3 regions of the Streptococcus sp. NLAE-zl-C503 genome follow, and region 3 is predicted to be linked to each of the others. Evidence: predicted binding sites of a transcription regulator. Region 3 holds the regulator's gene; each other region holds the start of a gene.
The links. The regulator Rex, encoded in region 3, represses fermentation and respiration genes when NADH is low (regulators of the CRP and FNR family bind a similar motif). The targets are predictions, from matches to a motif close to TTGTGAANTANTTCACAA.

Region 1 (3,906 bases), on a different contig from region 3:
GCACCGATCTTGTGGGCCATTGAGTGGCTCATACCAAGGAAGGCATTGGCAAAGGCCATACCAGCCATTGTAGATGCATTGTGCATTTTTTCGCGAGCTTCTGGATCAGCTGTCTTAACAGATTTTTCCAACCATTCAAAGACAAGTTTGATTGTTTGAAGGGCGATACCGTCTGTGTAGTCGTTAGCAAAGTTTGAAGTGTAAGCTTCAGTCGCGTGAGTCAAGACGTCCATACCTGTATCCGCAGCGATGAAATCTGGAACTGACTCAACCAAAGCAGGGTCAACAATGGCAATAGTTGGTGTCAATGAGTAGTCAGCCAATGGGTATTTGCGGTTGTTTTTCTTATCAGAGATAACGGCAAATGGTGTTACTTCTGAACCTGTACCTGAAGTTGTTGGAATACCAATGTATTTCGCTTTTTTACCAAGTGATGGGAAGCGGAAGGCACGTTTACGGATGTCCATGAATTTTTGAACCAAGTCACGGAAGTCGATTTGTGGTTGTTCGTAGAAGAGCCACATTACTTTCGCTGCATCCATTGGAGAACCACCGCCAAGAGCGATGATTGTGTCTGGTTCAAATGCTCTCATTACTTCAGTACCACGTTCTACAGTTGTGATATCTGGGTCTGGTTCAACGTCTGAGAAGACTTGGACAGTTACACGGTTGCTACGTTTGTTCAATTGATCAATAACACGTTGAACAAAGCCTAGTTTTTCGATAGATTTGTCTGTAACAATCATAACGCGTTCAATATCTTCACATGTTTGAAGGTATTGGATAGAATTGCGTTCGAAGTAAATTTTTGAAGGAACTTTAAACCATTGCATATTATTTCTACGTTTCCCTACTTTCTTGATGTTTAGAAGGTTGATCGCACTCACGTTATCACCAACTGAGTTGTGTCCATATGAGCCACATCCAAGTGTTAATGATGGAATGAAGGCATTGTATACGTCACCGATACCACCGAAAGTAGATGGAGAGTTCCAGATAATACGCATTGCTTTGATTTCTGTGCCAAAGCGTTTAGCAAGAGCTTCGTCTTTTGTATGAATAGCTGCTGAGTGACCAAGTCCGTTAAACTCAACCATTTGACGAGCTTTTTTAAGACCGTCTTCTGTATCTTCAGCTTTTAGGACAGCGATAACTGGTGACAATTTTTCACGAGTCAATGGTTCTTTTGGTCCTACTTCTGCGCATTCTGCAGCCAAGATGTTTGTTCCCTCTGGAACACTAAATCCTGCTTGTTCAGCAATCCATGCTGCTGGTTTACCAACGATGTTTGCGTTTAGTTTAGCACCTGCACAGTTTTTGCTGTTTGCTTTCACGCCGAAACAGAATTCTTCAAGAAGTGCTTTTTCTTTCTTGTTTACAAAGTAAGTGTGGTATGATTTGAATTCTTCTACAAATTCGTCATACACTTCTTTATCAATGATAACAGCTTGTTCTGATGCACAGACCATACCATTATCAAATGATTTAGACATAACGATGTCGTGAGCAGCTTGACGGAGGTCGGCAGATTTTTCTACATAAGCAGGAACGTTTCCGGCACCTACCCCAAGAGCTGGTTTCCCACATGAGTAAGCCGCCTTAACCATGGCATTACCACCAGTTGCAAGGATAGTTGCAACGCCTTCGTGGTTCATAAGCGCTCCAGTTGCTTCCATAGATGGTTCTGTAATCCATTGAACACAGTTTTCAGGTGCTCCAGCCGCGATAGCTGCATCACGAACGATTTGTGCTGCGTGAGCAGAAGATTCTTGAGCTGATGGGTGGAAGGCGAAAACGATTGGATTACGTGTTTTCAAAGCAATGAGTGATTTGAAAATAGCTGTTGATGTTGGATTTGTTGTTGGAGTGACACCACAGACTACTCCGACAGGCTCTGCAATTTTAGTCAAGCCAGTAACAGGGTCATCTTCAATAACACCGACAGTTTTAACACCACGCATGTTATTGACAACGTGTTCACAGGCAAAAAGGTTTTTTGTTGCCTTATCTTCAAATACTCCACGACCAGTTTCTTCAACTGCATGTTGTGCAAGGATACCATGCGCGTCAAGTGCTGCAACCGAAGCTTTTGCCACGATATAGTCAACTTGCTCTTGGTTCAACTTGCGCATTTCATCAAGCGCAATCAAGGCTTTTTTCACTAACCCGTCGACATGCTTTTCAGCAGCAAGTTGTTTTTCCTCAGGTGTTAACGTTTTTTTATCAGCCATATTGTCCTCCATAGACTTCAAGGATTTAATCCTTTGTTAATTTTTTCACAAGTTTATTATAACTCTTTTTCAAGACTTTGTAAACCATTTCATAAGCATTTCACAAAGAAATTTTATGAGATTGTGAATTTTTTCTTAAAGGTCTTCTATAACAACTTTTCTTCAGACGACTTGTGAAATTGTGATAAAATTTTTTTTTATTTCACAAAGTTTTTCTGATTGATCGTTATTTATCGAATTAAAACATAGAAAGCGCTTTCTTTCCTGTTTTGAAAAATAGTCTCCTCACCTAGAGACTACTGTTTTTGTTGAAAAACACCTTGTTTAAAGGTTCCTTCATAGACAACTTCTTGTTCTGTCGTCAACTTCCCTTGACCTTCAGCCTGGCCATTTACAAAATCACCTTCGTATTTCCACCCAGATTTTGATTGGAAAATCCCTTTTCCATTGAAAGCCCCATTGTTGAACTCACCTGTGTATTGGTCCCCATTTTCAAAGGTCATGGTTCCTTGACCATTCATTTTCCCTCGTACCAAGGTACCATCATAAACAAGCGCACCACCATCAAGTGTCAGGACGCCCTTTTTTGGTGTGTTTAGTAGAAAAACCGAGATGGCACAGATAGCGATTAGAAGGACTGTTGCAATCTCTACACGTGGGCGAGTTAGATAAACTCGATATTTTTCGAAGATTTCTTTAAGCTTTTCCATTGTCACTCTCTTTTTCTAATCGATCTAGCCAGCTTTGGCATCCATTTGTGATACGCGCATAGGTTTCCTCAAAATCTCCTGTATACCAAGGATCTGGAACACTTTCAGATGCAAAAGAGTAGATTTTGTGCTGTAGTTCCTGAGGACACATTTGACGCAGATCTGAAACGTTTGAGGCATCCATACCGATAATGTAATCAAACGACTCAAAGTCTTCTCTGCCAATCTGAAGCGATGTTTTGTCTTTGTCATAAGGAATCTGATACCGCTGGAAAATTCCTTGCGTTCCCTTATGAATCGGATTGCCATGTTCCCAAGACGAAGTCGCACGACTCTCAATCTGGTAATCGCTCGTCATGGATTTCATTACAAACTCTGCCATGGGGCTGCGACAGATATTTCCTAGGCAAACAAATACTATTTTTTTCATCCCTTTTCCTCTCATCTCATAGAAAAACGGGAGCGATAGATCCCGTTTTATTCTTCAATTGCTCCGCTTTCGTCGATAACTGCTCCTTCTGGTGTCACAGCCTCTTTGAGTGGCAACACTGTCTTGATTGCAGTCAATTCGAAAGTCAAATAAACGCCATCTACATCCAGTACGATTGTTTTCTTCTCAGTATCTACTTCATCAACTGTTCCGTAAAGGCCACCGATTGTAATGACTTCATAGCCTTTTTGAAGCTTGTTCAAGCTTTCCATACGCTTTTGTGCTTGTTTCTTTTGAGAACGTTGCATAAAGAACATCAAGGCCATCATCCCTACAAGCATGATTAAAAAAGTAATATTTGGATCCATTGTTTTCTCCTTTGTATTTTACATAGGACTACTATATCAAATTTCAACTACTTTTACAAGGTTGTGCCTTGTTTTATGGCAATAAAAAAATCAGAGTTTTCACTCTGATTTCTGCGATTATTTCAAGTTTTGAACTACTTTGACTAGATTTTCAACAGTAAATCCAT
Region 2 (3,906 bases), 210 kb from region 3:
TATCTCTTCTTTACAACTCGTCACGGTATTGTGAAGAGAACTAGTGTTAAAGAGTTCGCTAATATTCGTCAAAATGGACTGAAAGCCTTGAATCTCAAGGATGAAGACGAATTGATTAATGTCTTGCTGACAGAAGAAGATACGGATATTATCATTGGTACCAAGTTTGGTTATGCTGTTCGCTTTAATCAATCAGCTGTTCGTGGCATGAGCCGTATCGCGACAGGTGTCCGAGGAGTCAATCTTCGTGAGGGTGACACAGTAGTTGGTGCTAGCGTGATTACAAACCAAGACGAAGTTCTTATCATCACTGAAAAAGGATATGGTAAACGTACACTTGCTACTGAATATCCTACTAAAGGCCGTGGTGGTAAAGGGATGAAGACAGCCAATGTTGCTGAGAAGAATGGTCCTCTGGCAGGTCTTCTCACTGTTAAAGGAGATGAAGACCTGATGATTATCACAGATACAGGTGTCATGATCCGTACAAACGTTGCCAATATTTCACAAACAGGACGCTCAACTATGGGAGTTAAGGTGATGCGTCTAGATCAGGATGCTAAGATTGTGACCTTTACAACGGTTGCTGCGGCAGAAAAAGAAGAAGTTGGGACTGAAATTGAAACAGAAGGTGAAGCATAATGTCTCATAAAAAAACGAAAAATAAAAAGAGTAAGAAAAACAAGCGCAGAAATCTATTTATCAATATTTTAGCGGGTTTCTTAATTCTTTTATCGCTAGCTTTAATTTTTAATTCAAAGATTCGTGATATCTTTTTGGTCTGGAATACCAATAAATACCAAGTCAATCAAGTAACTAAGGAAAATATAGATGAAAATCTAAAAACCGAAGGAAATTTTGATTTTGACTCTGTTAAGTCTATTTCATCCGAAGCTGTATTGGCTTCACAATGGGATGCTCAGAAACTTCCTGTTATTGGAGGTATTGCTATTCCTGAAGTAGAGATTAACCTTCCTATTTTCAAAGGTTTGGACAATGTAAACTTGTTCTACGGAGCAGGGACCATGAAACCTGATCAAAAAATGGGAGAAGGGAACTATTCTCTAGCCAGTCACCATATCTTTACTGCTGAAAATGCCAGTCAAATGCTCTTCTCTCCTTTGGTCAATGCCAAAGCAGGTATGAAAATTTACCTGACGGATAAGGATAAAGTTTATACTTATGAGATTACAGAAGTTAAACGTGTTACACCAGACCGTGTAGATGAAATCGAGGATCGTGATGGCGTAAAGGAGATTACTTTGGTTACCTGTGTTGATTATAATGCGACTGAGCGTATAATCGTCAAAGGAATCTTTAAAGAATCAAAAGCTTATTCTGAGACTTCTGAGGATATTTTGAAGGCCTTTAATCAACCGTATAGACAACGTTATTAAGAATGAATGAACCAGTGAAGTGCTATTTCACTGGTTTTTATGTTAACAAATAGGATCAAAATAGTTCTTATGAAAAAGGATAATAAGGCTTAGGATAAAGATTTTTAAGATAAATATTTTAGAATTTTACAGAAAACGCTTTCGAGAAAACAAGAATTATGTTATAATTATCACAAATAAAAGTTTAGGAGTTTTTTATGGTCTCTTCAGAATTTATCTCAAAGATTGAATTTGCTTGCAAGAAGAAAGAAAGTCTTTATAGCCAAAGCAAGTTTAAGTATGCGATTCGTTCCATGTTTGCAGGTGCTTTTATGACATTTAGTACGGCTGCAGGCGCAGTTGGGGCTGACTTGATTAATAAGATCGCTCCAGGTAGTGGACGTTTTCTCTTCCCATTTGTTTTTGCTTGGGGATTGGCCTACATTGTTTTCTTGAATGCTGAGCTGGTAACTTCAAATATGATGTTTTTGACAGCTGGTAGTTTCTTGAAAAAAATTTCATGGAGAAAAACAGCTGAGATTTTACTTTACTGTACCTTGTTCAACCTTATCGGAGCTTTGATAGCAGGTTGGGGCTTTGCCCACTCAGCAGCCTATGCAAATCTAACGCATGATAGCTTCATTTCAGGGGTTGTAGAGATGAAGTTAAGCCGTTCCAATGAGCTAGTCTTACTTGAAGGTATTTTAGCCAATATCTTTGTAAACATTGCCATTCTTTCCTTTGTTTTGGTAAAAGACGGTGGGGCTAAACTTTGGCTTGTTTTGTCAGCAATTTACATGTTTGTATTCTTAACAAACGAACACATTGCTGCGAACTTTGCTTCTTTTGCGATTGTTAAGTTCAGTGTTGCAGCAGATTCAATTGCTAATTTTGACATACCTAATATTCTTCGTCACTGGGGTGTAACCTTTGTCGGAAACTTTATCGGAGGAGGTCTCTTGATGGGCTTACCATACGCTTTCCTCAATAAAAACGAAGATACTTATGTCGATTAAAGAAATGAGCACGAGTGAATCGTGCTTTTTTTGTTTGATGTGTAAGACTAGTCATAGTTGTTCCTTATATCAAAATATAGAAAAACGGTATTGGAAAAGACTAGCCCAAGATGATACAATATCCCTAATGAAGCTATTTGGAGGTCGTCTTATGACTCGTGATTTTAAATTTGAAACTCTACAATTACATGCTGGGCAAGTAGTTGATCCGGCAACTAAGTCTCGTGCAGTACCGATTTATCAAACAACATCCTTCGTTTTTGATGACACGCAAGAAGGTGCTGATCTGTTTGCCTTGAGAAAACCAGGGAACATTTATACTCGTATCACAAATCCTACAACAGCAGCTTTTGAGGAAAGAATCGCTGCTCTTGAAGGTGGTGTTGGAGCACTAGCGACAGCATCAGGGATGGCTGCTGTAACCTACACTATTTTGGCGCTTGCTCACGCAGGTGACCATGTGGTGGCTGCGTCAACTATTTACGGTGGGACCTTCAACCTCTTGAAGGAAACCCTTCCTCGTTATGGGATCACAACAACCTTTGTCGATGTGGATAATTTGGAAGAAGTGGAAGCAGCTATCAATGACAATACCAAGCTTGTCTTGATTGAAACCTTGGGGAATCCCTTAATTAACATTCCTGACTTGGAGAAATTGGCTGAGATTGCGCATAAACACCAGATTCCTCTCGTTTCTGACAACACTTTTGCCACACCTTATTTGATTAACGTCTTTTCTCACGGTGTAGATATTGCCATTCACTCTGCAACTAAGTTTATCGGTGGGCATGGTACGACTATTGGAGGAGTGATTGTCGATAGCGGTCGTTTTGACTGGGCAGCTTCAGGGAAATTCCCTCAATTTGTTGAGGAAGACCCAAGTTATCACAACTTGAGCTATACTCGTGATGTGGGTGCAGCAGCCTTTATTATCGCTGTTCGTGTTCAATTGCTCCGTGATACAGGTGCGGCCTTGTCGCCATTTAATGCCTTTCTCTTGCTCCAAGGACTTGAAACTCTTTCTCTTCGTGTTGAACGCCATGTGCAAAATGCAGAGAAAATTGTTGATTTCCTTGTCAACCATCCTAAGGTAGAGAAGGTAAATTATCCAAAACTTGCTGACAGTCCTTACCATGACTTGGCTGAGAAATATTTGCCAAAAGGTGTTGGTTCAATCTTTACCTTCCATGTTAAAGGCGGAGAGGCAGAAGCTCGCAAGGTTATTGATAATTTGGAAATCTTCTCTGACCTTGCAAACGTGGCAGATGCAAAATCTCTTGTTGTCCATCCTGCGACAACCACTCACGGTCAGTTGTCAGAAAAAGATCTAGAAGCAGCAGGTGTAACACCCAACCAAATCCGCTTGTCTATCGGTCTTGAAAATGTAGAGGATTTGATTGAAGATTTGCGCTTGGCTTTGGAAAAAATTTAAAGTAACAGATATCAACAGTGGGTTTCGACTCACTGTTTTTGATTTTCCCTCTGGCATGATATAATGGTTACAGAAGTCTAGA
Region 3 (3,906 bases):
AAGTGAGGAGGATTTTTATGTACAGTATTTCATTCCAAGAAGATTCACTTTTGCCTAGAGAAAGACTAGTTAAAGAAGGAGTAGAGGCTCTGAGCAATCAAGAATTGTTAGCGATTCTGCTCAGAACCGGAACGCGTCAGGCTAATGTATTTGAAATTGCTCAGAAAGTCTTGAACAGTTTGACCAGTCTAACTGATTTAAAGAAAATGACCCTGCAGGAATTGCAGAGTCTATCTGGTATTGGACGGATTAAGGCCATTGAACTACAAGCAGTGATTGAACTGGGGCATCGCATTCATAAACATGAAACCCTTGAGATGGAAAGTATTCTCAGCAGTCAAAAGCTAGCCAAGAAAATGCAACAGGAACTTGGCGACAAAAAACAAGAGCACCTAGTGGCGCTCTATCTCAATACTCAAAATCAAATCATTCATCAGCAAACCATCTTTATCGGATCTGCGACACGCAGTATTGCTGAACCGAGAGAAATCCTTCACTATGCTTTGAAGCATATGGCAACCTCGGTGATTCTCGTTCACAATCATCCATCTGGTGCTGTATCTCCTAGTCGAAATGACGACCATGTCACTAAGCTAGTAAAGGAAGCTTGCGAACTGATGGGGATCGTTCTCTTGGACCACCTGATTGTCTCTCATTCTGATTACTTTAGTTACCGTGAAAAGACGGATCTGATTTAAAGTTCGTTTACAACATAGTCAAATAGTGTTTTATCCTTGGGACGATTTTCAAATAGAAATTCAGGATGCCATTGGACACCAAGATAAGGAAAATCATCTGTAGTTGTGACTGCCTCGATAATCTTATCCTTGGGATCATAGGCCACAACCTTAAGATTAGGAGCTAGATCTTTAATACTCTGGTGGTGGAAGGAGTTGATATGAGAGATTTCTCCATAGATCTCTCGGAGAATTGTATCAGGCTCAGTCACGAGGCGTTGGGTCGTGTATTCGGCTGAACAGTCCTGCCAATGATCCTCAATATCTTGGTGAAGTGTGCCTCCCATAGCGACGTTGAAGAGCTGGGTACCCCGACAAACAGAGAAAATTGGTTTCTTCTGTTTGATCGCTTCTCTGATAAGGGCTAATTCAAATTCATCTCTTTGAAGATGGTAGTCATCACTGTCAATGGTTTTAGGCTGGCCATAGTATTTTGGATCAACATTTTGCCCACCTGTTAGGATGAGTTTGTCAATCATAGCGACGTAATGGCTTGCCATTTCTTGATCACCAATCGGTAGGATGATGGGAATTCCGCCAGCGTCCTTGACTCCTTCAACAAAACCTTTTGCCGCATAGCTCATCATGACATCATCATCTGGATGAGCTTTTTCATTTCCTGTAATCCCAATAACTGGTTTTTTCATAAATGCTTTCGCTTTCTAATCCTCTTTACGCATAAAATAGAGGAGAGTTTGGAGTTCGCTTGTCAAATCAACATACTGAACGACCACATCTTTTGGAAGGTGAAGGTGGACGGGCGAAAAACTGAGAATACCTTTTATACTTGCATCAACCAAAAGATTGGCAACTTCTTGTGATTTAACACTTGGAACAGTTAGGATAGCAGTTTTGACATCTGCTTCTTTGATCTTTTCTTTAATCTGAGAGATGCCATAGATTGGAATCCCGTCAGGTGTCTGGGTGCCAACTTCTGGATGGTCATCTAGGTCAAAGGCCATGATAATCTTCATCTTGTTGCGCTCATGGAAGCGGTAGTGGAGAAGGGCATGGCCCATATTTCCAATCCCAACCAGCATAACATTTGTAATTGAGTTATCATTTAGGAGATCAGCAAAAAAATTCATCAATTTTTTGACATCATAACCAAATCCACGTCTTCCTAGTTCACCAAAGTAGGAAAAATCACGACGGACAGTCGCAGAATCGATACCGATAGCCTCTGCAATTTGTTTGGAGTTGGCACGTTCGATTTTCTCGGCATGAAATCTCTTGAAAATTCGATAGTAAAGAGAGAGTCTTTTTGCTGTTGCTTTTGGAATAGCAGACTGTTTATCTTTCACAAAATCACAACCTTTCTATTCTTCTATTTTATAGAAACATTGTGAAAAAATCAACAAAAACAAGAAAAAACTAAGAGAATTCTTAGTTTTAATCTGAAAAATTAGTTTGTGATAAAAAACGGTAGAGATCGCCAACTAATCCTTGATAAATCACCTTATCATTCAGCGTTAAGGAGCTGATTAGGAGAGTGTCGGGCAGGGTAACACAGCCTGATAGTGATAGCATAAGCTCTTCGTAATCGGCAAATTCAAGTGTACGTTCTACTTGATAGCTATCTTTATATGTGAGACGATACATAGCAAACTATCTTTCTTCTTTTGTGAAGATTCCGCGTTCTACAAGACTGTCCATGAGGAAGTAGAATTTCTCTTGGTGGATATGGTGTTCTTCAGATTTAAAGATATTCACCAAACGAAGACCAGATTTGTCAGTGATGTTAAGCTTGGCTCCAGTAAGTTCCTTGTTAATGATAATTTTTAGTTGGAAACCTTCACCGCTGTTGGGAACTTTTTCAAGTAGACGAGTCAGTTCGTAGTTTCCGACTTTTGTTTCAAAGAAAGTATTGTCTTTTAGTGTAAACTTTCTTACAGATGGACTAAGTGTATAGTCGTAGCGGCAGTTTTGTAGTTTAATGGTTTTTTCGAATGCCATTAGGTTAATCTCCAATAATATTTTTTAAGGTTTGTGCCAGTTGTTTCAGTTCGTTCTCGGTATTAAGAGGAGAAAGACTGATACGGATAGACTCTTTTAAACGATGGGAATCAGACCCATAAAAAGCTTCTAGGACATGGCTCGTTTGCACAATACCAGCAGTACAAGCAGAACCAGTTGAGATTGAAATTCCTTCAAGGTCTAACCGTAGCAAGAGCAAATCATTTTTTTGACCAGGGAAGCCAATGTTGAAAACATAAGGAAGCTGGTGTTGGCTTTCATTGAGATAGTAGTTGAGACCTGCAATTTCTTCTAGAAAAGCAGATTTGAGTGCACTTAGTTTTTGGTAATGGTCAGCCTGATAATCCAAGTCTTCTTTGAGAGCAGCAACCATGCCTACAATAGCAGCAAGGTTTTCTGTTCCAGCCCGTTTCTTTTGTTCTTGGTCCCCACCGTGAAGATAGGAATCAAAGTCCATAGACGAAGCGTAAAGAAAACCAATTCCTTTTGGTCCATGGAATTTATGAGCAGAAGCGCTAAGGAAATCAATTCCTAATTCTTCTGGATGGATAGGGATTTTCCCGATAGCTTGAACAGCATCAACATGATAAGCAGTAGGATGGTCTTTTAAAATATGTCCAATTTCAGCGATAGGTAAGAGACTGCCCGTTTCATTATTGGCATACATAGTAGAAACTAGGATGGTATCGTCACGTAAGGCTTCTTGAATCTGCCCCGCTGTAATCTCTTGATTTACTGGTTGGACGATTGTCGCTTCAAAGCCAAAATGTTGAACTAGATAATCAATGGTTTCAAGCACAGAATGGTGTTCAATAGCTGTCGTGATGATATGTTTTCCACGTTTTTGATGACGGAGACAATAGCCAATGATGGCTGTATTGTTACTTTCTGTACCGCCAGACGTAAAAAAGATATGTTGAGGTTTGGTTCCTAGTAAGTGAGCCAACTCCTGACGGGCTTCACGGAGCAGTTTGCCAGCATGGCGACCATGACTGTGAATACTTGAAGGATTGCCATGGATTTCCTGCATGACCTTGGTCATTTCTGCGATAGCTACTGCTGACATTGGAGTAGTGGCAGCATTGTCCAAATAAATCAAAGAATCACCTTATTCCTTTTTATTATATGCAAAGAGTGGGCTAACTGGTTTTCTTTCGTGGATACGGACGATGGCATCACCAATCAATTCGCT

Region 1: the regulator Rex is predicted to act here: its motif matches at 2,265-2,282, upstream of adhE (bifunctional acetaldehyde-CoA/alcohol dehydrogenase).
Region 2: the regulator Rex is predicted to act here: its motif matches at 1,556-1,573, upstream of BLS46_RS02975 (formate/nitrite transporter family protein).

The regions. Positions count from the first base shown of each region.
Region 1 covers NZ_FNJT01000007.1:29,456-33,361, reverse strand. The annotation lists gene adhE (bifunctional acetaldehyde-CoA/alcohol dehydrogenase) at 1-2,231, opposite strand, end outside; gene BLS46_RS09030 (MORN repeat-containing protein) at 2,528-2,941, opposite strand; gene BLS46_RS09025 (low molecular weight protein-tyrosine-phosphatase) at 2,928-3,371, opposite strand; gene yajC (preprotein translocase subunit YajC) at 3,419-3,739, opposite strand; gene tkt (transketolase) at 3,857-3,906, opposite strand, start outside.
Region 2 covers NZ_FNJT01000001.1:609,128-613,033, reverse strand. The annotation lists gene gyrA (DNA gyrase subunit A) at 1-642, shown strand, start outside; gene BLS46_RS02980 (class A sortase) at 642-1,397, shown strand; gene BLS46_RS02975 (formate/nitrite transporter family protein) at 1,595-2,392, shown strand; gene BLS46_RS02970 (O-acetylhomoserine aminocarboxypropyltransferase/cysteine synthase family protein) at 2,544-3,824, shown strand.
Region 3 covers NZ_FNJT01000001.1:395,769-399,674, forward strand. The annotation lists gene radC (RadC family protein) at 18-698, shown strand; gene BLS46_RS01920 (gamma-glutamyl-gamma-aminobutyrate hydrolase family protein) at 695-1,384, opposite strand; gene BLS46_RS01925 (redox-sensing transcriptional repressor Rex) at 1,400-2,041, opposite strand; gene BLS46_RS01930 (DUF4649 family protein) at 2,130-2,339, opposite strand; gene BLS46_RS01935 (DUF1831 domain-containing protein) at 2,346-2,693, opposite strand; gene BLS46_RS01940 (cysteine desulfurase family protein) at 2,698-3,813, opposite strand; gene BLS46_RS01945 (ribose-phosphate diphosphokinase) at 3,823-3,906, opposite strand, start outside.